Regions from separate parts of the Pseudomonas xantholysinigenes genome, predicted to be linked through region 1. Evidence: riboswitches for the same ligand, from Rfam matches in the RefSeq annotation. Region 1 holds a riboswitch; each other region holds the start of a gene.

Region 1 (10,299 bases):
CGGCCAGCGGGTTCCAGTCGTCCGGCTCGTCCAGCGCCGCCACTGCCTGCACCGCCGCGTCGAACAGACGGATCAGGTTACCGAAGGCATCGCGGAAGAACCCGGACACCCGCAGTGTCACATCCACCCGCGGCCGGTCAAGCAGGCTCAAGGGCAAGATCTCGAAGTCGTCGACCCGCTGGCTGCCGGTGGCCCAGACCGGGCGCACGCCCATCAAGGCCATGGCCTGGGCGATATCGTCACCGCCGGTGCGCATGGTCGCCGTGCCCCACACCGACAGACCCAATTGGCGCAAGTGATCGCCGTGGTCCTGCAGGTGGCGTTCGAGAATCAGGTTGGCCGAGGCGAAGCCCAAGCGCCAGGCCGTGGTGGTGGGCAGGTTGCGCACATCGACGGTATAGAAGTTGCGCCCGGTGGGCAGCACGTCCAGGCGCCCTCGGCTGGGGGCGCCGCTGGGCCCGGCCGGCACGAAGCGTCCCGCCAGGGCCGCCAGCAAGCCATCCATCTCGGCATCACCGCAAGCGTCGAGACGGGGTGCGACATCCGCCACCAGCGCCGCCAGCACTGCTCCCACCGGCTGCCAGCCAGGCGCTTGCGGCAGCTCGACAGCTGCGCTCAACGACTGCTTGATCAAGCTCAATGCCAGCAGTTCCAAGCGTTCGCGGGTATCACCGCAGGTCCGCCACAAGGCGCCGTCCAGCGCCTGCAGCTGCGCGGGGCGCGGCCCGTCCCAGGCCTGGCCAAGGTCGCAATCCAGCGGATCGAAGCCCAGCTCAAGCGCCTTGGCCAGGACACGAATCAAGCTGGCATTACCGCCCTTGCCATCGCCCCGGGCCACCCGCAGCAATGCCAGCAGCGTATCGTCGCGCAAGCGCCCGGCAGGCGACTGGCCGAACACATGCAGGCCATCGCGGATCTGCGATTCCTTGAGGTCGCACAGGTAGGTATCCAGGCGCGGCAGCCACACGGCCGCATCGTCCAGCTGGCCTTCGAGCTGCAATTCGCGGTCGATGTGGTTGCGCTTGAGCAGCTCGAGAATGTCCCGTTGCAGCTCCTGGGCCCGGCGCGGATCAAGCAGCTGGGCTTCGTAGTATTCGTCGGCCAGCTGTTCCAGGTGGCGCAGTGGGCCGTAGCTCTCGGCGCGGGTCAGCGGCGGCATCAGGTGGTCGATGATCACCGCCTGGGTGCGACGCTTGGCCTGGGCGCCTTCGCCTGGGTCGTTGACGATGAACGGGTAGATGTTCGGCAGCGGTCCGAGCAGCGCATCCGGCCAGCACTCGGCGGACAGCCCCACGCCCTTGCCCGGCAGCCACTCCAGGTTGCCGTGCTTGCCGACATGGATCAGCGCATCGGCGGCATAGCCGTTGCGCAGCCAGAAATGGAACGCCAGGTAGCCGTGCGGCGGTACCAGGTCCGGGTCGTGGTACACCGCGCTGTGATCCACCTGATAACCGCGGGCCGGCTGGATGCCGACGAAGGTCAGGCCATAGCGCAAGCCGGCGATCATCATCCGCCCGCTGCGGAACATCGGGTCTTGTTCGGGTGCCCCCCAACGCGCCAGCACGGCACGCTGGTTGGCCTCGGGCAGCGCGGCGAAGGCCGCCTGGTAGTCGGCCAGACTCAGGCTCTGGGCACAGGGGCGTTGATCGAGGTGGTCGAGGTCGTTGGTCACCCCGCCCAGCAGTTGATGAATGAGCGCGGTGCCGCTGTCCGGCAGCCCAGCCACCGGATAGCCCTGCTCCTGCATCGCCTTGAGGATATTCAACGCGGCGCCAGGGGTATCCAGGCCGACCCCGTTGCCGATGCGCCCGTCACGGGTCGGGTAGTTGGCCAGCACCAGCGCCACGCGCTTTTCCTGGTTGTCCAGGCGCGCCAGCGTCACCCAGCGCCGCGCCAGTTCGGCGACGAAGTCCATGCGCTCGGGGTGGGCGCGGTAACAGACCACGTCGGACTGGCTGCGCTCGCTGCGCCAGGCCAGGTCCTTGAAACTCACCGGGCGCGTGATGATGCGCCCGTCCAGCTCGGGCAAGGCGATGTGCATGGCCAGGTCGCGCGCGCCCAGGCCCTGCTCGCTCTGCTCCCAACCGGGCTGGTTGTCCTGGGCGCAGATGGCCTGCAACACCGGCACGTCGCGACGCAGCGGCCTCAGGTTGGGTTGCTCGGGGCTGGACAGGGCAAAGCCGGTGGTGTTGATCACCACCTCGGCCTGCACCTCATCGAGCCAGGCTTCGACCTGCCCCAGGCAGGCGCTCTCCTTGAGGCTGGCCACGGCGATCGGCAACGGATTGAGCCCGCACGCTTGCAAGCGCTGGCAGAACACATCGATGAACGCCGTGTTGGCCGCCTGCAGGTGCGAGCGGTAGAACAGCAGCGGTGCCACCGGGTACTCGGGGTTCCACTCGCCGTACCAATCCTGCAACTGGGCACTGGGCCGTGACGGGTGATAGACCGCCGTGCGCGGCAGCGGCTGGGGCTCTTCCCAGGCGTAGTCACGCCCCAGCCATTGACTGGCCAGGCAGTTGAACAGGTTGATCGCGTTGGCCTTGCCGCCTTGGCGCAGGTAGTGCCACAGGCGTTCTGCCTGGGCACCACGCACCGTGCCCAGATCGGTGAGTTCCGGGTCCGGGCGGTCGTCGCCCGGCACCAGGATCAGCTGCACGCCACGACTGGCTAGCGCCACCAGTTGTTCTACGCCATAGCGCCAGTAGCCGACGCCGCCGTGCAGCGACACCAGGATCACCTTGGCATGGCGCAGCACCTGGTCGACATACAGGTCGACCGAGGCGTGGTTCTGCACCTGCATAGGGTTGGCCAGGCGTACGCTGGGAAAATCGTTTGGCAACTGCTCGGCGGTTTCGGCGAGCAGTGCCAGGTGGGAGTCGCCGCTGCAGAGAATCACCAGCTCGGCGGGGGTCTGGCCAAGGTCGGCGATGCTGTCGTCCGGCACGAAGCCGCCGGGCTGGGTCCGCAGCAGGTGCATGGGTCAGGCGCCCAGGGCCTGGCGCAGGCGCGCTTCCAGTTGCACGGCGTCGAGGTCCTGACCGATCAGCACCAGGCGGGTGATGCGCGGCTCGTCGCTGCGCCAGGCGCGGTCGAAGTGCTTGTCGAAACGCGTGCCCACGCCCTGGATCAGCAGGCGCATCGGCTTGCCGGGAATGGCGGCAAAACCCTTGGCGCGCAGGATGCCGAATTCGCCGACCAGCTGGGTCAGGGCATCGAGCAGCAGGCTTTCGTCGGCCTCGGGCAGATCGATGGAGATCGAGTCGAAGGCATCATGATCGTGATCGTCGTGATCATCGCCGTCGTGGTGCGAATCGTGGTGGGTGCGGCGACCGTCGATATGCGCCTCGGATTCGGCCCCCACGCCCAGCAGCACGTCGAGCGGCAGGCGGCCACTGCTGGCCTCGATCACCTTGACCGCCGGCGGCAGTTCCTCGGCCACCTCGGCACGCACCTTGGCCAGGCCGGCGGCGTCGATCAGGTCGGCCTTGTTCAGCACCACCAGGTCGGCGCTGGCCAACTGGTCGGCGAACAGCTCGTGCAGCGGCGACTCGTGATCCAGGTTGGGGTCGAGCTTGCGCTGCGCGTCGACCTGGTCCGGGTAGGCGGCGAAGGTGCCAGCGGCCACGGCCGGGCTATCGACCACGGTGATCACCGCATCGACGGTGCAGGCGTTGCGGATTTCCGGCCATTGGAAGGCCTGCACCAAAGGCTTGGGCAGGGCCAGGCCGCTGGTTTCGATCAGGATATGGTCGAGGTCGCCACGGCGCGCCACCAACTCACGCATCACCGGGAAGAACTCTTCCTGCACGGTGCAGCACAGGCAGCCGTTGGCCAGCTCGAAGACTCGGCCGAGCGCCTCTTCCTCGGTGCAGCCGATGCTGCACTGCTTGAGGATCTCGCCGTCGATGCCCAGCTCGCCGAATTCATTGACGATCACCGCGATACGGCGGCCTTGGGCGTTGTCGAGCATGTGGCGGAGCAAGGTGGTCTTGCCCGAGCCGAGGAAGCCGGTGACGATGGTGACGGGGAGCTTGGCCAGTGTTTTCATGTCGCGTTGCCCTTGGCGGCTATGGCGCGGGCATGCGGGACGGCGGCCGCGGCCATGCTGGCCGGGCGCGTTCGCCACCGGATCACCCCGCCCGGTTGAAAGTCGAAAACGTCGCGAGGCAGGTCTCCTGGCTTGCACCCGTCCGGCGCCTTCCCGCGCGCCTGCGCAGTGGCCTGTGCCGAACCTTTCAGTGCTTACAGTTGCGGGGGCAGCCGCGGCTTGTACCGCGTTCCCGTCTTAGCTCAGGCCAGGCCTGAGAACCTCGAAGCGGCAAGGCTACGCATCCACCCGACAGCGGTCAACCGCCGCCGCGATTGACGCCGGCTACGCCCCGTGATTTGCTAGCGCACTGCCCTCAGGTGCCCCATTGGGGTGAAACGGGAAACCGGTGCGTCGCGCGGCCTTGGAACCAAGCCCCGACAAAGCCGGTGCTGCCCCCGCAACGGTAAGCGACCGGAGCCCTGCTCCGCCTCGCCAGCCCGGAGACCGGCCTGTGGTGCTCGATGAACAACCCCGCGGTGGGCGGGTGCTGTCGCTTGCCCTGGGCCCTCCGCGCCCGGGGGCGTCGCGCTTGCCCGTTGCCCAAAACAAAAGCAGCAGAGGAACGCGTCATGCCCATCACCAGTGCCAAACACAGCCTCGCCACCCCCGTCAGCCTCAGCCAGCGCATGCTCGTCGCCGTGGGTGCCAGCCTGCTGGGCCTGTGCCTGGTGTACTTCGCGGGCTTCTCGCACATCGAAGCGGTGCACAACGCCGCCCACGACACCCGCCACAGCGCCGCCTTCCCCTGCCACTGAGTACGCCCGCATGATTACGCGCATCGCCCGCACCGCGGGTTTCAGCGGGCTGCTGGCCGCCCTGCTGCTGACCCTGCTGCAAAGTTTCTGGGTCGCCCCGCTGATTCTCCAGGCGGAAACCTTCGAGAACGCCGGCCCAGTCGCCGAACATCACGAACACGACGAGGCCCCCGGCCACAGCCATGAGCACAGTGCCGAGGCCTGGGCGCCGGAAGATGGCTGGCAGCGCGTGCTGTCGACCACCGGCGGCAACCTGGTGGTGGCAGTCGGCTTCGCCCTGATCCTCGCCGCGTTGTACAGCCTGCGCGAGCCAGGCCGTACCGCCACGGGTGCGCTGTGGGGCCTGGCTGGCTTCGCGGTGTTCTGCCTGGCGCCGACTCTGGGCCTGCCTCCCGAGCTACCCGGGACCGCGGCCGCCGACCTCGGCCAGCGCCAGACCTGGTGGATCGGCACCGCAGCCGCCACGGCAGCCGGCCTGGCCTTGCTGGTGTTTGGCCGGCATTGGCTGCTCAAGGCCCTGGGTGTGGTCTTGCTGGTAGCCCCCCATGTGGTCGGCGCACCGCAGCCTGCGGTGCATGAAAGCCTCGCGCCGGAAGCCCTGGCCACTCAGTTCAAGATCGCTTCGTGGCTGACCAACGCCGCGTTCTGGCTGGCCCTGAGCCTGCTCAGCGCCTGGCTGTTCCGCCGCGCCCGCCAGGCCTGATGCACGAGCTCAGCCAAGTGCCCGCGCTGTACGCGGGCTTCGGCTGTCGCCGTGGCTGCCCCGTCGAGACCCTGGCGGTGCTGTTGCGCAGAACCCTGGCCAACCATGCCCTGCCCCATTCGGCCCTGCGCGCCATCGCCAGCATCGACACCAAGGCCCGCGAGCCGGGCCTGCTGGCCCTGGCCGAGCGACTCGGCGTGCCCTTCGTCTGTTTCGACGCCACGCACCTGCTCGCCTTCGAACCCTTGCTCAGCCAACGCTCGGCCATCGCCTTTGCCCAGACCGGTTGCTGGGGCGTGGCCGAAAGCGCCGCGCTGGCCCTGGCCTCGCGCGCGTCGTCGCAACCCAGGCTGCAGGTACCACGGCAAGTCCTTGCCGGCGCTACCCTGGCACTGGCGTTCGGCGGATAATCCGCCTTCATTATCTGCAAGGAGCCGCCATGACGGTCTACTTCATCGGCGCCGGCCCCGGCGATCCGGAACTGATCACGGTCAAGGGCCAGCGCCTGATTCGCCAGTGTCCGGTCATCATCTACGCAGGCTCCCTGGTCCCGCCGGCGGTACTCGAAGGCCATAGCGCACGGACAGTGCTCAACAGCGCGGAACTGCACCTGGAGCAGATCATCGACGCCATGCGCCAGGCCCATGCCGAGGGCCTGGACGTGGCCCGAGTGCACAGTGGCGATCCCAGCCTGTATGGCGCCATCGGCGAACAGATTCGTCATTTGCGGGCACTGGGCATCGACTACCAGATCATCCCTGGGGTCACCGCCACCGCCGCCAGCGCCGCACTGCTAGGCTGCGAACTAACCCTGCCGGACGTCGCCCAGACCGTCATCCTTACCCGCTACGGCGACAGCTCGCCGATGCCGCCCGGCGAACAACTGGCCGACCTGGCCCGGCACGGCAGCACCTTGGCCATCCACCTGGGGGTCAAGCACCTGCCAAGGATCGTCGATGAACTGCTGCCGCACTATGGAGCCACTTGTCCGATCGCGGTGGTGCACCGCGCCACCTGGCCGGACCAGGACTGGGTCAGCGCAACCCTGGCTGACATCGTCGAACGGGTCGCGGAAAAAGGCTTTCGCCGCACCGCGCTGATCCTGGTAGGCCATGTGCTGGGCGATGCGCCGTTCTCCGAGTCGGCGCTGTACCGCGCCGGGCACGCGCACCTGTACCGCCAAGGCCACTGAGGCGATTGCCGCCGGGGCGGCGGCGTTGCACACTGCACACACCCCGCCAACGGAATGCCTGCCATACTCGAACTACGCCCCAACTGCGAATGCTGCGACCGCGATCTACCGGCAGAAAGCCCGGATGCGCTGATCTGCTCCTTCGAGTGCACCTTCTGCCGCACCTGCAACGGCCGCCACTTCCAGGGGCAGTGCCCCAATTGTGGCGGGCAACTGGTGGCTCGCCCTACCCGCACAGGCAATGCCTTGCTCAACAACCCGGCGGCTACCCAGCGGGTCAACAAGCCACACACTGTTTGCACCTGACATGAATTTGTAGGAATTTTCAACAAGCACACGAAGGTTTTTCAACAGGCCTATACTCGCCTATTACCAAGGCTCCTGATTGTCCGTAAGGTGCGCGCAGCCCAGTTGGCCCACCGCCTTGCGTATGCAATAGAACGCAGGATGCGGGCTGCACTTTGACAGGAGTTCCCCAAATGACATCCGTGTTGCTGGTTGATGACCACCACATTGTTCGATTGGCCGTACGCATGCTGCTTGAACGTGAACGCTTCACCGTCGTGGGTGAGACCGGCAGCGGTAAGGAGGCCGCGCGCCTGGCCAGGGAAACCAAGGCCGAAGTGGTCATCCTCGATATCGGCCTGCCCGACCTCGATGGCATGGAGGTGATCAAGCGCCTCAAGCTACTGGAGCCCGCGCCGAGGATCATGGCCCTCACCGGCCAACCTGCCGACCTATACGTGCGCCGTTGCATGGACGCAGGCATCTCTGCGTTCGTCAACAAGGATGAAGACCTCGATGCCTTGGTGTTCGCCCTCAAGGCCTTGGTCAAAGGCTACTCGACCTTTCCACAGATGGCGCTCAACAGCAATACGCTGGAGAGCGAAAGCGAGCGCCTGCGGCTTTTGTCCAATCGCGAGATGGAGGTACTGCGCCGCCTCAGCGGCGGCCAGTCCAACAAATTCATCGGCGAGCAGATGAACCTCAGCGCCAAGACCATCAGCACCTACCGCGGCCGCATCATGGAGAAGCTCAAAGTCGAGTCGTTGGTGGAAATGGTCGACCTGGCCAAACGTAACCACGTGGTCTGAGCGATGACCGGGCGCACACTGCTGTGCCTGTTGCTGGCCCTGTTGTCGCCATTGCCCGCCACTGCCGAGGTACAAAGCGAAAACCGCCAACTGTTGGCACGGGCATTGAGCGCAGCGTCACCATTGCAACTCGACGACGCGGATCGCCGCTGGCTCGAAATGCGCGCCGGCCTGGTACTGGGCAGCTCGCGCCCCGACTATCCACCGTTCGACATCAACACCAGCCAGGCCGACTACGAGGGCCTGAGTGCCGACTACGCAGGGCTGATTGGCGAGCAACTGGGGGTACCGATCAAAGTCCGGCGCTATGCCAGCCGGGCCTTGGCGCTGACGGCACTACGCGCCGGCGAGATCGACCTGCTCGGCACCTCCAACGCTTTCGAGGCCAACGATGCAGGGCTGACCCTGAGCCAGCCGTATGCCGACGACCTGCCGGTGATCGCCTCGCGCCACGCGCGCGCAGGGTACGAAGACAGCAACCTGGCCGGCCTGCAACTGGCGATGGTCGACCATTACCTGCCCATGCAGACCGTGCAACAGCTGTTTCCCCAGGCGCAGTTGCGCCTCTACCGTTCGACCCTGGCCGGTATCGCGGCCGTGGCCCTTGGCCAAGCGGATGCCTACCTGGGGGACGCCATCAGCACCGATTACGTGATCGCCAAGGGGTACCAGGGGTTCGTCAAGGTCGATCAGTTCGTCAAGGCCCCCGCCAGTACCTTCGCGTTCGCCGTGTCCCGTGACAACCCACGCCTGCTGAAACTGGTAAACCTTGCCCTGGGCCGAATCGCCGACAGCGAGCGCCTGAATATCCTGCGCCGCTGGACCAGTGGCAGCACTAGCATCCTGCTCGACCGCCGCCTGGCCGCGCTGACGCCGGAGGAGCGCGCCTGGATCGAGCAGCACCGCCAGGTCAAGGTCATGATCAATACCACCCTGGCGCCATTGAGCTTTACCGACAGCCAGCAGCAACCCCGTGGCATCGCCCTCGACCTGCTGGAGCGCATCAGCCTGCGCACCGGCCTGCAATTCCAGATCGTCGAGTCCGAATCCTTCCAGGACATGGTCGAACAGACCGCTCGCGGCCAGGTCGACATGATCGGCGCCATCGGCTACGGCATCCACCGCGCCCTGCGCCTGCGCTACAGCCGCCCCTACATGATCAGTCCGCGGGTACTGGTCACCCGGCAAAACGCACCACCACTGATTGGCGACCACCCCCTGAGCGGCTTGCGGGTGGCACTGCTGCGCGGATCACCGCTGCGTGATGGCCTGGAGCGCCAGGCCATCGGCATCCGTGTGGTGGAAGTGGAGAACCCGCTGCAACTGATGGAGGCGGTAGCCAACGGCGATGCCGACGTGGCGATCAGCTCGCACATCAACGCCGCCTACTTCATCAACCAGGTGTTCAAAGGCCGCCTCAAGATCGCCGGGCTGCAAGGCGACGAGCCGGCACTGGCGGCGTTCGCCGTGAGCCCGGGGCAGCCGCAACTGCAGGCGATCCTTGACAAGGCCCTGCTGAGCATCCCACCGGATGAGCTGGAACAGTTGGTCAATCGCTGGCGCACCAATGCCGTGGTCAGCGACAGCCCCTGGGCCAACTACCGCACCCTGGCCTTGCAAGTGCTGGTGCTGGCCGCCTTGCTGCTGGCCGGCGTGGTGTTCTGGAACACCTACCTGCGCAAACTGATTCACCAACGCACCGAAGCCCAACGTGCCCTGCAGGAACAGTTAGCGCTCAGCCGCGGCCTGCTGGAACAATTGCGTCAGGCCAAGGACGACGCCGAACGAGCCAGCCAGGCGAAAAGCACGTTTCTGGCGGTCATGAGCCATGAAATACGCACGCCGATGAATGCGGTCATCGGTTTGCTCGAACTCGCCCTGGAAGACAGCCACCACGGACGCAGCGACAGTCACGCCCTGAAAACCGCCCACGACTCGGCGCTTGGCCTGCTCGACCTTATCGGCGATATCCTCGACATCTCCCGCATCGAGTCTGGTCATATGACCTTGCAGCCACAACCCGTGGATCTGCTCGAACTCATTCGCTCGACGTTGCGGGTGTTCGAAGGCAATGCGCGCGCCAAGGGTCTGCCGCTGCGCGCCGTCCTGCCCGAGACGCCCTGCTGGGTGCGGGCCGACACCTTGCGACTCAAGCAAGTGCTGTCCAACCTGATCAGCAATGCCATCAAGTTCACCGACCAGGGCCAGGTCGAGGTGACGCTCTGCGTCACACCACTCGACACACAACAACTGAGGGTCACACTGCAGGTCCGCGACAGCGGCATGGGCATCAGCGCCGCCAACCAGGCACGCCTGTTCAACGCCTTCGCCCAGGCCGATGGCCGTCAAGCTCGCCAGGGCGCAGGGCTGGGCCTGGTGATCAGCCGCGAACTGTGCGAGTTGATGGGCGGGCAGTTGACGCTGCAAAGCCTCGAAGGCCTCGGCACCCAGGTCGAAGTCCA
Region 2 (10,299 bases), 160 kb from region 1:
CTTACTGTGAGTATATAGCGCTCGCAGCTCTCCCGCACCCCGTTTCCGGAGATCCACCATGCATGCCTTGATCGTCATCGGCCATCACGACCCCGCCTCCCTCACCCACGCCCTTGCCCGGCAGATCGCCGCCGGCTTGCACGCCAGCGGCCATACCAGCGAATTCGCCGACCTGGCCAGCGAAGGCTTCGACCCACGCTTCAGCCTGGCCGACCATGCCGTACACCGGCGCCAGGGCAAGCCACCGGCCGATGTGCTGGCCGAGCAAGCGCGCATCGAGCGCGCCGATACCCTGCTGCTGGTCTACCCCATCTACTGGTGGTCGCTGCCGGCCCTGCTCAAGGGCTGGGTCGAGCGGGTATTCAGCAATGGCTGGGCCTTCGACCAGGCCGCCGACGGCAGCACGCGCAAACGCCTGCGCGGCATGACCGTGCACCTGGTCGGCCTGGCCGGCGCCGACGCCACCACCTTCGCCCGTCACGGCTACGCCGAGGCCATGCGGGTACAGATCGACCATGGCATCTTCGACTACTGCGGGGCCCAGGTGCTCAGTTCGACCCTGCTCGCCGACAGCGAAGGCGCGCACGCCGAGGCGCTGCTCGAACAAGCCAGGGGCCTTGGCCTGGCACTGTTCGACAACCGTCACAACGCAGCCTGAGCCGACCTGCTCATCCACCGATGGATGCGCATCGGCACAGCGAATGGCTACCATGGTCGCAACTTTCATCACTCGGGCAAGGAGGCCCGCGCGCCCATGGCCATGATCGAACTGCACGGCATCAGCCTCCACCACGCCGGCATGCCCTGTTTCAGTGCCATCGATGCCCGTGTCGAATGGGGGCAACGTATCGCCATCATCGGTGACAACGGCAGCGGCAAGTCGTCCTTGCTGCGCCTGCTGCACGGCAGCCTGGCGCCCAGCGAGGGCCGCATCGAACGCCACGGTGGCCTGCGCATCGGCCATGTGCCGCAAGTGCTGGACGCCGAGTCGTCGCTCAGCGGCGGCCAGCGGGTCAACCAGGCGCTGAGCCAGGCCCTGGCCCTGGGGCCTGACCTGCTGCTGCTCGACGAACCGACCAACCACCTGGACGCCGACAACCGTCGCTCGCTGTCACGCATGCTCGAGCATTTCCCCGGTACCCTGGTGCTGGTCAGCCATGACGTCGCGCTGATGAACCAGACCTGCGACACCCTGTGGCACTTGCACCAGGGCCACCTGGAGGTCTTCACCGGCAGCTACGCAAACTATATGGCCGAACGCGAGCAGCAACGCGCCGGGCTCAGCAAACGCATCGCCGAACTGCGGCGCGCCCGCGATGACAGCCACGACGCACTGATGCAAGAGCAGGCGCGGGCCGCCAACGCCCGCAAACGCGGGGCGAAATCCATCGAAAACCGCAAGTGGGCGACCGTGCGTTCGCCGACCAAACTGGGCCGCGGCAACACCACCGCTGGTCGCAAGCAGGGGCAGATCCTGCAACAGCAGCGCGAACTGAGCGGGCAACTGGCCGAGTTGCGCCCGGAGCCCGTGATCGTTCCGCATTTCCACCTGCCGGCGACCGCGCAATCGTCGCGGCTGCTGGTCCAGGTGCGCAATGGCAGCATCGGCCACGGCGACATGGCGGTGCTCAGCGGCATAGACCTGCAGTTGGCCGGTGGCGAACGCCTGGCCCTGACCGGTGCCAACGGCAGCGGCAAATCGACCCTGGCCCGGGCCGTGCTCGGCGACCCCGCCGTGTGGCGCCTGGGCGAGTGGCTGACACCGGCCCCCGACACCATCGGCTACCTCGACCAGCACTATGCCACCCTGCCGGCCAACGCCAGCGTCCTCGAAGCCTTGGCCCGGCACGTGCCTACCTGGTCACAGGAACAACTGCGCGCGCACCTGGCGAGCTTTCTGTTTCGCCAGGCGCACGCGGTGCACACCCCGGTGCAGGCGTTGTCCGGTGGCGAGAAGGCACGCCTGGCGCTGGCCTGCATCGCGGCGCGTCCGCCGCAGTTGCTGATCCTCGACGAGCCGACCAACAATCTCGACCTGCGTACCCGTCGCCACGTGCTGGAGGTGCTCGCCCACTACCCCAATGCGCTACTGGTGATTTCCCATGACGAAGACTTCCTCGACGGGCTGGATATCAGCCGCCGCTTTCACTGCGCCAGGGGCCACTCGGCCAAGGGCCAGTAGCGGCCCTTGCGCGACTCGTACAGGGTGAAGTGCCGCGCCGTCAGGAAGAACTCCGGTGCCTCACCGGCTTCCGGCAACTGGCCGCGAAAATCCCGCGACAGGGTCAGGTGTGGCCGGTACTCGCGGGTCGGCGCCGCGATACCGAGCGGCAACAACGCCTGGTGCAGGGCATACACCAACTGACGCAAGGCGACGGGCGCCTGCTCGGGCTCCAGCACCAGCGCATCGGCACGCGGCCACACCTGCATGCGGTCCAGCACCAGCCGCAGTGGCGCCTGCGGCAGTGTCAACCGGTCGACCGCGGCGCAGATCGACGAGACCTGCCCCGCATCGACATCGCCCAGAGACACCAGGGTGACATGGAAGTTCTCCGCCGGCACCGGCCTGCCGCTGCGCAGGCTCAAGCTCCGCCGCCATTGCGCCAGGGCCCGGCACTGGGCATCTACGACCGGCAAGGCGAAGAACAGGCGTTTGAAGGGCGCCCCGCTCGGGCGTGTGTCCTGGACCATGTCCTGCTCCTTGGCTGCGGATCGAAGGGTCGAGTGTAGCGCCCTGGCCATGGGAAAAGCCTGCAAGGGCTGTTGAATCGTTTACGCAACCCGTAGGCCATCCCACCTAAGTCGTGTGGATTTGTCGTAACAATAGGTACAAACCCGGCCCACGATTGTTTATGCTGGCGGGCTTACGCCATGGCGCATGGCCATTTTTCGACAAGTAAACGTCCATGAAAATTGCACTCGTACTGATCTTCGTACTCTCGATCGCCTATGTTCACCTGCGCGGTCGGGTTCGCCACAAACTGACCCGCCAGCTGGGCGACCACTCCAGCTTCCTGGCGCCGGTCAACGCCTTCCTCTACCTGTTCTCCAAGCACCCGGCCAAACCGTACCTGCCCGTGGAAGCGTTCCCCGAGCTGAAGGTGCTGCAGGACCACTGGCAGGAAATCCGCGCCGAAGGCCAACAGCTGCTGCAAGCCGGTGAAATCAAGAAATCCGACAACTACGACGATGTCGGCTTCAACTCGTTCTTCAAGACCGGCTGGAAGCGCTTCTACCTGAAGTGGTACGGCGAGAGCCACCCTTCGGCGATGACCCTGTGCCCGCGCACCACTGAACTGCTGCAAGGCATCGGCTCGGTCAAGGCGGCGATGTTCGCTACCCTGCCGCCAGGCGCCAAGCTGGTGCGCCACCGCGACCCATACGCCGGCTCCTACCGCTACCACCTGGGCCTGGATACCCCCAACGATGACGGCTGCTACATCGACGTCGACGGAGAGAAGTACTCCTGGCGCGACGGCGAAGGCGTGGTGTTCGACGAGACCTACATCCACTACGCGGCCAACACCACCGAGCACAACCGCATCATCCTGTTCTGCGACGTCGAGCGCCCGCTCAAGTACCGCTGGGCGAGCGCCTTCAACCGCTGGTTCAGCCGCAACGTCATGGCCGCCGCCGCCGCGCCCAACGACGCCAGCGACAAGACCGGCGGCATCAACCGCCTGTTCACCCGCATCTACAAGATTCGTGAACGCGGCAAGGCCATGAAAAAGCGCAACCGCACCCGCTACTACCTGGAAAAGTGGGCCGTGGTCGCGGCGCTGGTACTGGTCTTCATCTACATCTGATCGCCCTGCGCAAACCGGCTCCTACCCGCGCGTAGGAGCCGGCCTTGCCGGCGACCTTCGCGTCGCCCCTGTCCCGCCTCCCGAACAGCCCACTTTCGACTAGCCTGAAAGCTCCTGTTGCCAACCTGACAAGGTGAACACGATGAGCATGATGGACTGGGACGCCTACCGTAAGCAGTTGATGGCCGGCATCGGCGATCTCAAGCACCTTTCTCCCGATACCGTGGCCGGTTACATGACCGCCAGCGGTGCCGGCGCCAAGACCAACCACCTCGATGCCAAGACCCGCGAACTGATCTCCCTGGCCGTGGCTGTCACCACCCGCTGCGACGGCTGCATCGCCGTGCATTCGCAGCAGGCGGTCAAGCACGGCGCCACCCGCGAGGAAATCGCCGAGGCCCTGGGCGTGGCGGTGGCGATGAACGCTGGCGCCGCGCTGGTCTACTCGGCCCGGGCCCTGGATGCCGTGGGCAAGTCCGGCGCCTGACCCGGCCAGGCGTCGCCGCCCTTGCGCGGCGGCGCCGCGCCGCCCAGACTGAGCGGCTCAGTACCCGCAGGAACCGCCATGATCCAGATCCGCCCCATGACCCCGGAAGATTTCCAACGCTTCTGGCCCACCTTCCAGGCCATTGTCCAGGCCCGCCAGACCTACGCCTTCGACCCCGGGCTCGACCTCGAGCGCGCCCGCGCGCTGTGGCTGGAAACACCGCTGCGCACGCTGGTGGCCGAGGAAGACGGCGAACTGCTCGGCTCGTACTTTCTCAAGGCCAATGCCGGCGGCCCCGGCGCGCATGTGGGCAACTGCGGCTACATGGTCGGCGAATCTGCCCGAGGTCGCGGCGTGGCCCGGTTGATGTGCGAGCACTCGCAGAAACTCGCCCGCCAGGAGGGCTTCCTGGCCCTGCAGTTCAACTCGGTGGTGGCGACCAACGAAGTGGCCGTGGCGCTGTGGCACAAGCTTGGCTTCGACACCGTCGGGCGCTTGCCCAAGGCCTATCGCCATGCCGAACTGGGCCTGGTGGACTGCCTGGTGATGTACAAGTGGCTGGCCGACGAACCGGTGGTGGAAAAACCGCCACTGCTGATTGGCCGCAAGAACATCGAGGCGCGGGTGTCGCGTCGGCGCGGTCGCTGATCGACACAGCACATGGCACCGCATTGCCTGCTTCGTGGCGGTTCGACGCCCCGATCAATCCGCTGCCACAGGGGCAGCGCATGGTATGAGTCACAGAGGCGCCATTCACTCAAACGATTGACTCCCTGGCGCTTCGATGGTCAGATGCGCGCCAGTTTCAGGTGCCCTGCGCCGCCGCGCGCAAGGTGAAACGGGAAGCCGGTGAGTCGTCCCCACGACAAGTCCGGCGCTGCCCCCGCAACGGTAAGCGAGCGAACCCTTCGACAGACCACTGTGCCTCGGCATGGGAAGGTGAAGGCTTCACGACCCTCGCAAGCCCGGAGACCGGCCTGAGGCTTCACTTGGCAACCCGCGGTGGGCGGGCGCAGGCCGGTATCCGCGTGCGCGCCTGCCTACGCGGTTCGCCTTTGCGTGTTCTTCCACCGGGATCCATTCATTCCTGCAGCAGTGGAACGACATGTCCCGATTCAACAAGCTTCACACCCTGGCGGCGTGCCTCGCCGTCTCGATCCCGGCCCTGGCCGATGAACAGCCCGGTAGCCTCACCCTGCCCTCCACGGCGATCACCGACAACCGCGACCCGCAGGTGGTCGACCTGGCCACCCCAACCCAGGCCGGCTCGCGCCTGAACCTCAGCGCCCTGGAAACACCGGCCAGCACCAGCACGCTGAGCGAAGCGCAGATCCTCGGGCGCAACAACCAGACCGTGCAGGATGCCGTGACCCGCTCACCGGGCATCACCTTCATCGGCACGCCGGGCGACGGTGGCACCGGCCTGTCGGCCCGCGGCTTCAGCGGCCAGAGCTCGGTGATGACCCTGTTCGATGGCTCGCGCCTGTACGCCGGCGCCGGCACCCTGACCTACCCGGTCGACCCGTGGATGGTCGAGCGCATCGATGTAATCCGCGGCCCGGCTTCGGTGCTATATGGCGAAGGCGCCACTGGCGCGGTGGTCAACGTGATCCCGAAAAAGCCTTTCGACGGCGACATCCGCAACCACCTGCGCCTGGGCTACGGTTCCTGGGACCGCCAGCAGCTGGGCCTGGACAGCGGTGGCAGCCTGAGCGAACGCCTGAGCTACCGGCTCACCCTCAACCAGCAGGCCAGCAACGGCTGGGTCGACCGCACCGACTCGCGCAGCCTGGCGCTGTCGGCCGCGCTGCGTTTCGACGCCACCGACGACCTGAGCTTCACCTTGTCCCACGAGCGCGGCGACGCGCAGCCGGCCAACTACTACGGCACCCCACTGATCGACGGCCACCTGCGCGGCAGCCTGCGCAAGAAGAACTACAACGTCAGCAACGACCAGCAGCGCTACCACGACGAGTGGACGCGGCTGAACAGCGACTGGCAGATCAACGACAGCCTCAGCGCCAGCAACCAGCTGTACTACATCAAGAGCCGCCGCCACTGGCGCAATGCCGAGGAGTACGCCTGGGATGCCGACAGCGGGTTGGTCGGGCGCGCCAGCTTCCTGGAAATCAAGCACAACCAGGAACAGATCGGCGACCGCCAGAGCTTCACCTTCGATCACGCGCTGTTCGGCCTGGCCAGCAAGACCGTGGTCGGGGCGGAGTACAACAAGATTCGCTTCAATGTCGACAGCAACTCGCCCTACAACGACGACGGCAGTGACCCACTCGACCCTTGGCAGCCCACCCCCGGCGGTTTCCACAGTGGCTCGCCGCTGCGCCCGCAGATGCTGTCCAAAACCAGCACCTTTGCGCTTTTCGCCGAAAACCGAACGCAACTCACCGAGCGCCTGTCGTTGGTGACCGGCGTGCGCCGCGACCAGAACCATATCGATCGCGACAACCTCGTCGACGGCACCCGCAACGACCGCAGCCTGCGCGGCGGTAACTGGCGCGCTGGGCTGGTGTTCGCGGCCACCGACGATCTGTCGTTGTACGGCCAGTACTCCACCAGCGAGGACGGCGTCGGCGACCTGCTGACCCTGCGACCGGAAGACCGCCTGGAACTGACCGAAGCCAAGCAGACCGAACTGGGCTTGAAACAGCGCTTCTGGGACGGACGTGGCGAGTGGACGCTGGCGGCGTACCACATCGTCAAGAAGAAGTTGCCGGTCTATGACGTGGTCTCCAAGCGCAGCCAGCAAGCCGGCCAGCAGACTTCCGATGGGCTCGAAGCGAGCCTGGAATTGGCATTGGGCAACCAGTGGCAGGTGTCGGCCAACGCCGCGTTGGTGCGGGCCAAGTACGATGATTTCCTGCAACGCAGCGGTGGCGTTGTCTACGACCGAGCCGGCAATCGCCCGCAAGATGTCCCGCACCGAACCGCCAACCTGTGGTTGAGCAAAGGCTTCGGCCAGGCGGTCGACGCCGGCATCGGCCTGCGCTATGTGGACGCACGCTACACCAGTGCCGCCAACGACGCCCAGGTACCGGGCTACACCGTGGTCGACGCCAACCTCGGCTGGCAAGTGCTGCCCGATGTGCGCCTGGGCCTGCAACTGAACAATCTGTTCGACCGCCAGTACGCCCAGTCCAGCTACAGCGGCGAGCAATGGTTGCTGGGCGCGCCGCGGTCGTATTTCGCCACGCTGGACTACAGCTTCTAAGGCCACGGCCTCGAACCCTCGCCATGCGATATTGCAGGCAAACCTGGCACCAGCTACGCCGGTGTTCGCGGCTGAAGCCGCTCCCACAGCAACCGCGCCGGTTTCATGGCATGCACCACACCTGTGGGAGCGGGCTTACCCGCGAACCAAGCGACGCGGTGCCTGGCACCGGCTACGCCGGTGTTCGCGGCTGAAGCCGCTCCCACAGGGACCGCGCCGGCATCAAGCCATGCGCTACACCTGTGGGAGCGGGTTTACCCGCGAACCAAGCGACGCGGTGCCTGGCACCGGCTGCGCCGGTTTCATGGCATGCACCACACCTGTGGGAGCGGGCTTACCCGCGAACCAAGCGACGCGGTGCCTGGCACCGGCTTTGCCGGTGTTCGCGGCTGAAGCCGCTCCCACAGCGACCGCGCCGACCTCAAGGCATGCACCACACCTGTGGGAGCGGGTTTACCCGCGAACCAAGCGACGCGGTGCCTGGCACCGGCTGCGCCGGTGTTCGCGGCTGAAGCCGCTCCCACAGCGACCGCGCTGGTTTCATGGCATGCACCACACCTGTGGGAGCGGGTTTACCCGCGAAGCAAGCGACGCGGTGCCTGGCACCGGCTATGCCGGTGTTCGCGGCTGAAGCCGCTCCCACAGCGACCGCGCTAGCTTTAACAGATGCCTCGAGCGCTTGGCGGGATTGCTTTCACAGCTGATGCCACCTGTAAATCCTCGCCGTTCGATATCCGTTATGCATCGATTGCATTTGTCCCCCGCGCCGAACCCATGGCATGAATGCAGGTCCACGCCTTTACTTGGCCGCATTCCGCCTACCAGGAGATTCCGCGCATGAGCAAGCCCGAGTACATTCCGCCCAAGGTCTGGACCCACCAGGCCCCCTCCGGAGGCCAGTTCGCCAGCATCAACCGTCCGGTCGCCGGCCCCACCCACGACAAGCCGCTGCCGGTCGGCAAACAGCCACTGCAGCTCTACTCGCTGGCCACGCCCAACGGCGTCAAGGTCACCATCCTCCTGGAGGAACTGCTCGCCCTCGGGCACGTCGGCGCCGAGTACGACGCCTGGTTGATCCGCATCGGCGACGGCGATCAGTTCGGCAGCGGCTTCGTCGGGATCAACCCGAACTCGAAGATCCCCGCCCTGCTCGACAACAGCGTCGAACCGCCGGTGCGGGTATTCGAGTCCGGCTCGATCCTGCTGTACCTGGCCGAGAAGTTCGGCGCCTTCCTGCCCAAGGCCCCGGCCGCGCGTACCGAGAGCCTGAACTGGCTGTTCTGGCAGATGGGCTCGGCGCCCTACCTGGGCGGCGGTTTCGGCCATTTCTATGTGTATGCGCCAGAGAAATTCGAATACGCCATCAACCGTTTCACCATGGAAGCCAAGCGCCAGCTCGATGTGCTCGACCGACGCCTGGCCGAAAGCACCTACCTGGGCGGCGACGAATACAGCATCGCCGACATCGCCGTCTGGCCCTGGTATGGCCAGCTGGTGCGCGGCAACCTGTACGGCGCCGCCGAGTTCCTCGCGGTGGATGAATACCGCCATGTGCAACGCTGGGCCGAACTCATTGCCCAACGCCCAGCCGTGCAGCGCGGCACCCGGGTCAACCGCACCTGGGGCGACGAAGCCAGCCAGGTGCCAGAGCGTCATTCAGCCACAGACCTGGACTGAGCCTGGAGCGGCCTTGCCGAGGCTTCGGACCGACAAGGCCGCGCGGCCAGAATGCCGCGCTGCAACGAAGCATTTCCCCACTGCATGCCTGCGCCCCTCGGGACCTTCTTGCTACACTCGCCGCCATGATTTTTCCACCTGCACAACTGTGGTGACAGCATGATCGAGGTAACCGAGGTTTCCATTGCCGAGCTGCGCGACGCGCTCGAGTCCGGCCGCACGACCGCCGTCGAACTGGTCAAGGCCTACCTGGCACGCATCGACGCCTATGATGGCCAGGACACCGCCACCGCGCTCAACGCCGTGGTGGTGCGCAACCCTGAAGCCCTGAAAGAGGCCGAAGCCTCCGACGCCCGTCGCGCCCGTGGCCAAACGCTCGGCCCGCTGGACGGCATCCCCTACACCGCCAAGGACAGCTACCTGGTCAAGGGCCTGACCGCCGCCTCCGGCAGCCCGGCGTTCAAGGACCTGGTCGCCCAGCGCGATGCCTTCACCGTCGAGCGCCTGCGCGCCGGTGGCGCCATCTGCCTGGGCAAGACCAACATGCCGCCCATGGCCAACGGCGGCATGCAGCGCGGCGTCTATGGCCGCGCCGAAAGCCCGTACAACGCCAACTACCTGACCGCGCCGTTCGCCTCGGGCTCGTCCAACGGCGCCGGCACCGCCACCGCCGCCAGCTTCAGCGCCTTCGGCCTGGCCGAGGAAACCTGGTCCAGCGGCCGCGGCCCGGCTTCGAACAACGGCCTGTGCGCCTACACCCCATCGCGCGGAGTGATCTCGGTACGCGGCAACTGGCCGCTGACGCCGACCATGGACGTGGTCGTACCCTACGCCCGGACCATGGCCGACCTGCTGGAAATTCTCGACGTGGTGGTCGCCGACGACGCCGACAAGCGTGGTGATCTGTGGCGCCTGCAGCCATGGGTGCCGATCCCGGCCGCCTCGAGCGTGCGCCCGGCTTCCTACCTCGACCTGGCCGCGGATGCCGGGTCGCTCAAGGGCAAGCGCTTCGCCGTGCCGCGCATGTACATCAACGCCGATGCCGAAGCCGGCACCTCGGAAAAGCCGGGTATCGGCGGCCCCACCGGCCAACGCATCAACAC
Region 3 (10,299 bases), 290 kb from region 1:
CAGGGGCAGGGCCAGGGCGATGGGCTTCAAGGGCGGTTTCCGGATTCAGGTGGCGCGAAAACGCAGGATGCGTGCGCCGTCCACAGGGTCGGTGAGGTAATGAGCGCGCACGCCGAAGGTGTCCAGCAGGCGCTCCGGCGTCAGCACCGTTTCGGGTGCGCCGAGGGCGACCAGACGCCCTTGGTCGAGTACCGCCAGACGGTCGCAGGTCAACGCCTGGTTGAGGTCGTGCAGCGCCACCACGGTCGTCACCGGTAGCGCCTGCACCTGGTGCAGCAAGCTCAGTTGGTGCTGGATGTCGAGGTGGTTGGTCGGCTCGTCGAGCAGCAGCACCTGCGGGCGCTGCGCCAGGGCACGGGCGATATGCACGCGCTGGCGCTCACCGCCGGACAGCTCGCCCCAGCGGCGCTGGCGCAGGTGGCTGGCGTCGACGTCGGCCAGGGCCTGTTCGACGATGGCTCGATCGGCCTGGGCAAAGGGTGCCAAGGCCGACAACCAGGGCGTGCGACCAAGGGCGACGGCGTCGAACACGCTGATGGCGTCCAGGGTGTCGGCGTGTTGCTCGACCAGTGCCAGGATTTGCGCGATACGTCGGCGCGGCAGGGTCGTCAGTGTCTCGCCCAGCAACTGGACAGCGCCGCTGCTAGGCAGGCGCAGGCCAGCCAGGAGCTTGAGCAAGGTGGACTTGCCGGAGCCATTGGGCCCGACCACGCCGAGGGTCTCGCCGGCACGCAGCGCCAGGTCGATGCCGTGCAGTACCTCGCGCCCACCCAGGCGCAGGCCCAGGCCCTGGCAACTGATAGGCGCGGTTGCCGGAGGGTTCATAGCGGTCATGGGCGGCCCCGCCGACTGACCAGAATCAGTGCGAATACCGGTGCGCCGATCAGCGCGGTGACCACGCCGACGGGAATCACCTGGCCGCTGATCAGCGTGCGCGACACGATGTCGGCGACGATCAGGAACAACGCCCCGCCCAGGGCGCTGGCCGGTACCAGGCGCGCATGCCCGGGGCCGAGCAGCAGGCGCAGGGCGTGGGGGATGACCAACCCGACGAAGCCAATGGCACCGACGATCGACACCATCACCGCGGTTACCAGCGCCGCGCAACTGATCAGCAGCAATTGGGTGCGGCGCACCGGCACGCCAAGCGAGGCGGCGGAGTCGGCACCGAAGGTGAAGGCATCCAGAGCTCGGCGATGCCACAGGCACACCAGCAACCCAAGCAGGGCGGCGGGCAGCGCCAACCAGACGGCGGGCCAGCGCACGCCGCTGAGGTTGCCGAGCAACCAGAACAGGATGCCGCGAGCTTGCTCGGCCGTGGCGGACTTGGTGATCAGGAAGGCGGTGAGCGCATTGAACAGCTGCGAACCGGCGATGCCGGCCAGGATCACCTGGGCATTGTCGTGGCGGCTGCGACTGCCGCTGGCCTGGGACAGTGCCAGCACCAAGGCGAAGGCCGCCAGCGCGCCGAGGAAGGCGCCGCCGGACAGCGACAGCGCCGCGCCACCCAGCCCCAGCAGGCCGACGGCCACGGCGCCGGTCGAGGCGCCAGCGGAGAGGCCGAGCAAGTACGGCTCGGCCAACGGGTTACGCAGCAATGCCTGGAGGATCACCCCGCAGAGGGCCAGCCCGGCACCGCAAGCGGCCGCTACCAGGGTCCGCGGCAGGCGGTAGTTCCAGATGATGCCAGCGTCGATCGGGTCCAGCGGATGGCCGGCCTGCCATAGCTGGTTGGCCAGTACCTGCCAGACCACATCGACACCCACTCGGGTCTCACCGATGGCGATACCAGCGAGCATGGCCAGGCTCAGGGCAAGCAGCGCGCAGGCGCCCAGGGGCAACAGGCGGCTCATGGTTGCGCTGCTTTGCCACTGGCGAAGGCCGCGGACAGCACCTCCAGCCCGCGGAACAGGCGGATGCCCGCCTGCATGGCATCGGCGTCAAGCACGATGATCCGGCCTTGCTGCACCGCGTCCATGTTGCGTGTCACCGGATCGGTGCGCAGGAATTCGAGCTTTTTCTGGTAGTCGTCGGCGGGGTAGCGACGGCGGTCCATGCGGGCCACGATCAACCAGGTCGGATTGGCCCGGGCCAGGGTTTCCCAGCCCACGGTTGGCCATTCTTCGCTGGACTCGACCACGTTGCGCACGCCGAGGGTCTGCAGCATGAAGTCGGCCACGCCCTGGCGGCCGGCAACATAGGGATCGAGCGCCAGGTCGGCGCTGGAGAACCAGAACAGCGCGCTGGTGTGGGCCAGATCCTTGCCTGCCAACTGTCGCTGGGCGCGCAGCAGGCTGTCTTGAAGCGCCGTGTTCAGTGCATTACCGCGCGCCTGCACATCGAAGATTTCGGCCAGTTGGCTGATGCTTTTGTAAATGCTCTCGACCTTGAACGGTCGCAGACGGGTGCCGTCGGCACCGACCAGGTTGTCCTTGCCTTCGCAATCGGAAGGCAGCAGGTAGGTAGGGATGTGCAATTCGGCGAACTGTTCACGGGTGGCCACCGCGCCCTGGGCGCCGACCATCCACTCGAACTGCACCGCCACCAACTGCGGACGCTTGCCGACCACGGCCTCGAAGCTCGGTTCGTTGTCGGCCAGGCGCTCGACCTGATCGTTCTGCGCCTTGAACTCGGGCAGGACGTTGTTGAACCACAGCGAGGTACCCGCCAGGCGCTCGCCCAGGCCCAGGGCGTAGAGCAGTTCGGTGCCGGCCTGGCCGATGGTCACTGCGCGTTCGGGCGCCTGGGCGAACGTCTGGGGCACGCCGCAATTGTCGAGGGTCAGCGGGTAGTGGGTCGCGCTGGCCTGGGCCAGGCCTGATAGTGTCAGGCCAGCGAGCAAGGTGGCGAGGCGGGGCAGCATGGTGGGGCGATCTCCTGTCTTGCGGTGCGCGGTCATGGGCACGGACAGGCATCGCCGAGCGCGAGCGAGGGGCTCGAAGCGCAAGGCGGATGACCATCCCGGACACCCCGCCGGTTGGTGAATGCGTGCCGGCAGGTCTCCTGACTGGTGCGTCCTGGCCCGGCGCCAGCCTTCCCGGATGGATCATCCAGTGGCATCGATGGCGCGGGCTCGGCACCTACAGTTGCGGGGGCAGTTCCGTTCGGCCCGCGGTTGGCGAGCCCTGGATTCCCTTTTGATTCCGTGTGGAAACCGGCGGGCGGCATGGTAGACCATCACACCGCCGGGCGAAACGCTTTTACAGGTACTTGAGCCAGGCCAGGTCGCGGCGGCGCGCCTTCAGGCGGGCGAACCCGCGTACCGGCAAGTACAGCGCAACAGCCAGCAGCACGGCGACCAGCCATACCGCCGCGATGTGGTCGAAGCCGAAATAGTCGCCCTGGTTGTGGCCGAACAGGGCGACACTGGCCAGGTACAGTAGCTTGAGCACATACAGGTGCAGCAGGTAGAAGAACATGGGCGCCGCGCCGAACACGGCCAGGAGGGTGATCCAGCGGGTGTTGCCGGCACGTTCGAAGCCGCGCAGCAACAGCAAGCCAACACCGAGGGTCAGGGCCAGGAACAGCAGCGAGGGCGGGTACTTGGTGATATTGAAGAAACTCATCAGAGTCTGGGTGACGCTGGGGTAGGGGCTCCAGGGCGCCTCGCCATAACCGTTGAGCAGGCGCAGCGCGACGAAACCCAGCAAGGCCAAGGCCCCGGCCAGCAGCAGGTGTCGTTGGCGCTCGGTAGCCTGGCTGCCGCCGGCGAACCAAGGCCCCAGGCCGTAACCCAGGGCAATCACGCCGATCCATGGCAACAGCGGATAAGAGGTGCGCAGGCGCAGCCCGTCGACGAGTTCCAGCCAGCCACGATCATGCAGGATCGCCCACGGCACATGCAGCACCGATGCCGGCCCGAAATGCAGGTCGTCGAGCAGGTTGTGCCCGGCGACGATCAGCACGCCCAGGGTGATCAGCAGCGGGCGTGGCAACCACACCAGCAGCGACAGGGCGATCATGCTCAGGCCGATGGCCCAGATCACCTGCAGGTAGATCACGCTGGGGGGAAACTGGAAAGTCCAGGCGAAATTGACCAGGGTGAACTCCAGCACCACCAGGAACAGGCCACGCTTGAACAGGAAGGCCGAGACCTCGCCGCGACCCCGGTGTTTTTCCCCGTACAACCAGGCCGACAGCCCGGTAAGCAGCACGAACACTGGCGCGCAGAGGTGCGCCAGGGTGCGACTGGCAAACAGACTGGGGTCGGTGGCGTCGACGGTCATCGGGTCGCTGACCTGGCGGTGCAGGAAGAAGGTTTCGCGCACGTGGTCCAGGAGCATGAACAGGATCACCAGGCCGCGCAGGGCGTCGATGCTTTGCAGGCGTTGGTTGGGTGCGAGGGAGGTGCTGGTCATCGGAAAGCGTCGCGGGGAAGGAATAATTGAAATGTTATCTTATATCATTAAATGTTTTCCTGAATAGCTTCAGAAGACCTCTGCGATCCGCTAGCAGCAGGCCTTGCCGGTGAACACCGGCCGCGCCGGTGCCATCCAGCGTATCGCCAGGTTCGCCAGCAAGGCCGGCTCCTACAAGGGTCGAGTGATGCTCGTGTCAATGCCCGAACGCTTTCTGGCTGTCTTTGCAGCTGGCTTGCGAGGCGTCCTGCGTCACTGGTCGTGCGTGGGGATTGCCCAGGTCTTCCATCGCCAGGCGGTGGGTTTCGGGGGCAAGATACGCAGCCAAGGCACACACGCAAGTAATCAGCAGCGCCAGCCCACCGACCACCAGCGGGATATTTTCCGACCCCGGCGGCGCCACCATGGCGAACAGTGCCGGCAGCATGGCGGTGATCATGGTGCCGATGTTCTGTGCAATGGCCATGGCCGAGACGCGATAGCGGGTGTGGAACAGCTCCGGGTAGAAGCTGGGGAATACGGCGTTGTAGCCCTGGTAGACCATGCCCCACATGACGATCGAGGCGGCGAAGGCCAGCGGCACGTGCTGGATGCTGATCGCATACAGGTAGACGAACGCCAGCAGGCCCGAGCCCAGGCAGCCGGCGATCATGGTCGGGCGCCGGCCGATCTTGTCCGAGAGGCTACCGACGAAGGGGATCACCAGCACCGCGACGATATTGCCCACCACCGGAATCCACAGGTACACGCTCTTGTCGAAGCCGATGCCATAGGCCGGCTGTACGGCGTAGGCGGCGCCAAAGATGGTGGCGACCACCGGGATCACGTTCATCAGCGCCATGAACATCACCAGCACCATGTGCCGCCAGCTATGGCGAAACGCCTCGCTGATCGGCGACTTGGCCACCTTGGCCTGCTGTTCTTCCTGGACGAACGCCGGCGTTTCGTGGACTTCCTTGCGGATGATGAAGCCGGCGATCAGCACCACCGCACTCATCAGGAACGGAATCCGCCAGCCCCACTCATTGAACGCCTCGCTGGGCATGAAGTAGGCCAATGGCAGGAACACCGCCGCTGCCATCACCTGGCCGGCCTGCACGCCTTGCAGGGTGTAGCTGGCGTAGTAGCCACGGCGCCCGAACGGCGCGTGCTCCATGATCATCGAACTGGCCCCGGATATCTCGCCGGCAACGGCGAAACCCTGGATCAATCGCAGCACTACCAGCAGCGCCGGAGCCAGCAGGCCGATGTCGTGGTAGGTGGGCAGCAGGCCCACCGCCATGGTGGAAAGGCCCATCAGGAACATGCACAGCAGCAGCACGTTCTTGCGCCCGCGGGTATCGCCCCAGTGGCCGAGCACGAAGGCCCCGACAGGGCGCGCCAGGTAGCCGACGCCGTAGGTGGCCAGCGAGGCGATGATGGCCATCTTCGGGTCGCTGGAGGGGAAGAAAATCTGCGGGAAGATCAGCGCCGCGGCCTGGGCATAGATGAAGAAGTCGTAGTACTCCAGGGCAGAGCCGATCCAGCCGCTGGCAGTGGCTTTGCGAGCTTGGGAGCTTGAGTGGGCCATGTTGTCTCCGTTGTTCTTGTCAGGGGCCGCAGGGTCAGTGCCGGGGGCACGAACGGGGGCTATGGGGAGAAGACGAACGAGGCGTCGCGGATCGCAGGGCGAGCAAGGTGTGCATAGATCGGTACCCGTTTTCTTGAATTTATTATGTGGTGACGCTGGGCGTTGCAGCGCAGGTCCCGCCGGATGGCCGGAGGTAACCTGCTGCTGGTGTTCATGGTTGTTCAGCGGGGTAGGTGGCGCAATTCAGTAAAAAGGGTTTTGTGCGGTAATCGAACAGAAACTAACTGTTCCGTACAAAGTTCATTGCCGGGGCGACTCTACCTGCGAATAATCGATTGTGCCAGACAGCACCTGTCGGGCACGGCCCATTCGTGGTCAATCCGCTGCCCACAACAATCAACACTACCTGTGGGAGCGGGCTTGCTCGCAAAAGGGCCGCTGCAGCCAACACCAGCCCACAACAACAAGGAATTGCCCATGCAGCGTTCGATCGCCACCGTGTCCTTGAGCGGTACCCTGCCCGAAAAGCTCGAGGCCATCGCCGCCGCGGGCTTCGACGGCGTCGAAATCTTCGAGAACGACCTGCTGTACTACGCCGGCAGCCCCCGTGAGATCCGCCAGCGTTGCGCCGATCTTGGCATTGCCATCACCCTGTTCCAGCCATTTCGCGACTTCGAAGGCTGCCCGCGCGAGCGCTTGCACAAACAGCTGGATCGCGCCGAGCGCAAGTTCGACCTGATGCAGGAACTGGGCACCGACCTGGTATTGGTGTGCAGCAACGTCCAACCCGATGCGCTGGGTGACGAGCAACTGTTGGTGGAGGATCTGCGGCTGCTCGCCGAACATGCCGGCGACCGAGGCCTGCGCATCGGCTACGAGGCGCTGGCCTGGGGGCGTCACATCAATACCTACCAGCAGGCGTGGAACCTGGTGCGCCAGGCCGATCACCCGGCGCTGGGGGTAATCCTCGACAGCTTCCATACCTTGTCGCTCAAGGGCGATCCGGGTGCCATCCGCGACATCCCTGGCGAGAAGATCTTCTTCGTGCAGATGGCCGATGCACCGATCCTGGTCATGGACGTGCTGGAGTGGAGCCGGCATTTTCGCTGTTTCCCAGGGCAGGGCGAACTGGACTTGGCGGGCTTCCTGGCGCCGATTCTCGCCACTGGCTATCGTGGCCCGTTGTCGCTGGAAATCTTCAACGATGGGTTCCGTGCCGCGCCGCCCCGGCAGAACGCCGCCGACGGTCTGCGTTCACTGTTGTACCTGGAGGAAAAGACCCGGTTGCGACTGGCGCACGAGGCGCAGGCGGTGGACACATTGTTCGCGCCGCCAGCGGCCAGCCGCTATGCGGGTGTGGAGTTTCTCGAGTTCGCTGTCGATGAGGCCGTCGGCGCGCGGTTGGCGAGCTGGCTCGAGCGCCTTGGTTTCGTCGCCGCCGGCACGCACCGCAGCAAAGCGGTGAGTCTGTTGCGCCAGGGCGATATCAATATCGTGCTCAATGCCGAGCCTTATTCGTTCGCGCACAATTTTTTCGAGGCTCACGGGCCATCGCTGTGCGCCACTGCGTTGCGGGTCAGTGACGACCAGGCGGCACTGCAGCGTGCCACGGCCTACCGGGGCCAGCCATTTCGCGGGCTGGTCGGCCCCAATGAGCGTGAGATCCCGGCGGTTCGTGCGCCGGATGGCAGCCTGCTGTACCTGGTGCAAACGGATGATACGGGCCAGAGCATCTACCACAGCGACTTCCACCTGAGCGCTCAAGCCCGGGCCAGCGGTGGTCTGCGGCGTATCGACCATATGGCCCTGGCGCTGCCGGCCGAGGCACTGGACAGCTGGGTGCTGTTCTACAAGAGCTTGTTCGACTTCGGCGCCGATGATGAAGTGGTGCTGCCCGACCCTTATGGCCTGGTCAAGAGCCGCGCGCTGCGCAGCCCTTGCGCCAGCGTGCGCATGCCGCTGAACATTTCCGAGAACCGCAACACCGCCATCGCCCATGCCTTGTCCAGCTACCGGGGTTCGGGCGTGCACCATATCGCCTTCGAGTGCGACGACATCTTCCGCGAGGTGGCCCGGGCCAAGGATGCCGGCGTGCCGTTGCTGGAGATCCCGTTGAACTACTACGACGACCTGGCGGCGCGCTTCGACTTCGATGACGAGTTCCTCAGCGAACTGGCCTACTACAACGTACTGTACGACCGCGATGCCCAAGGCGGCGAGTTGTTCCACGTATACACCGAAGCGTTCGAGGAGCGTTTTTTCTTCGAGATTCTCCAGCGCAGGGGCGGCTACGCCGGGTATGGCGCGGCCAACGTCGCCGTACGCTTGGCGGCGATGGCCAAACGGCGCGCCGGTGGGGGGCGCAAGCCAGTGTTGTGAAGCGTTTGCCTTAACTTCTGTGGAAGTGGGGACGCGGTGCTTGGCACCGGCCACGCCGGTGTTCGCGGCTGAAGCCGCTGCCACAGCTACCGCTGTGCTTCCCTGCACCGCACGGCTCACGGATAATCCCCCGGATTCCCCAAACGAGCCTGTGAGTCGGTATGAGTGATTCGGTAGCCAAGCCTGAAGTCGAAGGGCTGCGCAAATCGCGCAAGAACAACCCGGAAAAGACCCGCGAGAATATTCTCCAGGCCGCCATCACCGAGTTCGTCCAGCAGGGCCTGGCCGGAGCCCGGGTCGATGCCATCGCCGAGCGCACCGCCACTTCCAAGCGCATGATCTACTACTACTTCGGCAGCAAGGAGCAGCTGTACGTCGAGTGCCTGGTCAAGCTCTACGGCGATATCCGCAAGACCGAACACAGCCTGGATCTCGAGTCGCTGCCGGCCGAGCAGGCGATCCAGCGGCTGGTGGAGTTCACCTTCGACCACCATGACCACAACGTCGATTTCGTGCGTATCGTCTGTACCGAGAACATTCACTACGGTGAGTACGTCAAGCAATCACCGGCGATTCGCGAGATGAGCAGCCTGGTGCTCCAGGCCCTGGGACGGATCCTGGCGCGTGGGGTGGAGGAGGGGGTGTTCCGCCCGGGCATCGAGGTCATCGACCTGCACATGTTGATGAGTTCGTTCTGCTTCTACCGGGTGTCCAACCGCCATACCTTCGGCGATATCTTCCAGATCGACCTGGCCGATGAGCAGGTCAAGCACCGCCACAAGCAGATGATCTGCGAGGCAGTGATGCGTTACATCAAGGCCTGATCACTGGCACTGTGGGAGTAACTGTCTTGCTCAACTGCTAAAGCTAGCGCGATCCCTGTGGGAGCGGCTTCAGCCGCGAACACCGGCACAGCCGGTGCCAGCCATCACGCGGCCTTATCCCAAGCAGGCAAAATGCGCCTGCATGCGTTCGGCATCGGCCGCCCGGCCACTGAACAGCTCGAACGCCTTGACCGCCTGGAACACGGCCATGCTGCCGCCATCGAGCGTGCGGCAACCCAAGGCCCGGGCACACCGCAGCAGCTCGGTTTGCAACGGGAAATAGATGATTTCCGCCACCCATAGCCCGCCATGCAGCAATGCGGGCGGCAGTGGCGTGCCCGGCAGCTTGGCCATGCCCACCGGCGTGGTGTTGACCAGGCCATCGGCCGCCGCCAGCGTGCCAGCCAGGTCGTCGCCAAGCCGGGCCCGGCCATTGCCGAAGCGCTGGCAGAGGTTGTCGACCAACCCCTGGCCACGGGCAAGGTCCACCTCGAACACCACCAATTGCTCGACCCCCTCGCCAAGCAGGGCATGGGCCACCGCCGCGCCGGCGCCGCCCGCGCCCAGTTGCACGACCAGGCGTTTCGCCACATCCGGCAGGCCCCGGCGAAAGCCTTCGGCGAAGCCCAGGCAATCAGTGTTGTGCCCGACGCGTTTGCCGTCGCGCAGTACCACGGTATTCACCGCGCCAATGCCCCGCGCCTCGTCCGAGAGTTCATCGAGCAGTGGCAGGATTGCCTGTTTGAACGGGAAGGTAATGTTCAGCCCAGTGAAGCCGGTGCGTTGCGCGGCATCGAGCAACTGCGCCAGGGCAGTGTCGGCCAGCCCCAGTTGGTCGGCATCGATCAGCCGGTACAGGTAGCGCAGGGCCTGGGCGTCGCCCTCGTGCTCGTGCAATGCCGGTGTGCGCGAGGCCTGGATGCCACGGCCGATTAGGCCGGCGAGGATACCTTGGGTGCTCATGCGGCTTGCTCCTGCAAGGTCCGGCTGAAGTAGCCCAGGGCCATGGCGTAGCCCTGGCTGCCGAGGCCACAGATCACCCCGGTGGCGATGCTCGAGACGAACGACACATGCCGGAACGGCTCGCGCTTGTGCACGTTGGACAGGTGCACTTCGATCACAGGCAATTCAGCGGCGACCAAGGCGTCGCGGATGGCTACCGAGGTGT

What was found. Region 1 has a riboswitch for cobalamin ahead of HU772_RS14240 (CbtB domain-containing protein). Riboswitches for the same ligand answer to the same signal wherever they lie in the genome.
Region 2: it holds a riboswitch for cobalamin, as region 1 does, so the genes downstream of both, HU772_RS15005 (TonB-dependent receptor) here and HU772_RS14240 (CbtB domain-containing protein) in region 1, are expected to answer to the same signal.
Region 3: it holds a riboswitch for cobalamin, as region 1 does, so the genes downstream of both, HU772_RS12960 (ABC transporter substrate-binding protein) here and HU772_RS14240 (CbtB domain-containing protein) in region 1, are expected to answer to the same signal.

Annotation. Positions count from the first base shown of each region.
Region 1 covers NZ_CP077095.1:3,215,018-3,225,316, forward strand. Annotated here, with positions in the region: gene cobN (cobaltochelatase subunit CobN) at 1-2,980, opposite strand, end outside; gene cobW (cobalamin biosynthesis protein CobW) at 2,984-4,051, opposite strand; cobalamin riboswitch at 4,152-4,331, opposite strand; cobalamin riboswitch at 4,392-4,560, shown strand; gene HU772_RS14240 (CbtB domain-containing protein) at 4,663-4,848, shown strand; gene HU772_RS14245 (CbtA family protein) at 4,859-5,551, shown strand; gene HU772_RS14250 (cobalamin biosynthesis protein) at 5,569-5,961, shown strand; gene cobM (precorrin-4 C(11)-methyltransferase) at 5,991-6,743, shown strand; gene HU772_RS14260 (DUF1272 domain-containing protein) at 6,807-7,049, shown strand; gene HU772_RS14265 (response regulator transcription factor) at 7,223-7,837, shown strand; gene HU772_RS14270 (transporter substrate-binding domain-containing protein) at 7,841-10,299, shown strand, end outside.
Region 2 covers NZ_CP077095.1:3,379,408-3,389,706, forward strand. Annotated here, with positions in the region: gene HU772_RS14975 (NAD(P)H-dependent oxidoreductase) at 59-658, shown strand; gene HU772_RS14980 (ABC-F family ATP-binding cassette domain-containing protein) at 755-2,182, shown strand; gene thpR (RNA 2',3'-cyclic phosphodiesterase) at 2,146-2,691, opposite strand; gene lpxO (lipid A hydroxylase LpxO) at 2,907-3,806, shown strand; gene HU772_RS14995 (carboxymuconolactone decarboxylase family protein) at 3,949-4,293, shown strand; gene HU772_RS15000 (GNAT family N-acetyltransferase) at 4,372-4,941, shown strand; cobalamin riboswitch at 5,084-5,288, shown strand; gene HU772_RS15005 (TonB-dependent receptor) at 5,399-7,519, shown strand; gene yghU (glutathione-dependent disulfide-bond oxidoreductase) at 8,357-9,196, shown strand; gene HU772_RS15015 (amidase) at 9,356-10,299, shown strand, end outside.
Region 3 covers NZ_CP077095.1:2,927,188-2,937,486, reverse strand. Annotated here, with positions in the region: gene HU772_RS12975 (OprD family porin) at 1-30, opposite strand, end outside; gene HU772_RS12970 (ABC transporter ATP-binding protein) at 46-834, opposite strand; gene HU772_RS12965 (FecCD family ABC transporter permease) at 831-1,853, opposite strand; gene HU772_RS12960 (ABC transporter substrate-binding protein) at 1,850-2,863, opposite strand; cobalamin riboswitch at 2,977-3,174, opposite strand; gene HU772_RS12955 (acetyltransferase domain-containing protein) at 3,201-4,358, opposite strand; gene HU772_RS12950 (MFS transporter) at 4,555-5,928, opposite strand; gene quiC (3-dehydroshikimate dehydratase QuiC) at 6,406-8,307, shown strand; gene HU772_RS12940 (TetR/AcrR family transcriptional regulator) at 8,469-9,131, shown strand; gene HU772_RS12935 (shikimate dehydrogenase) at 9,246-10,094, opposite strand; gene aroQ (type II 3-dehydroquinate dehydratase) at 10,091-10,299, opposite strand, start outside.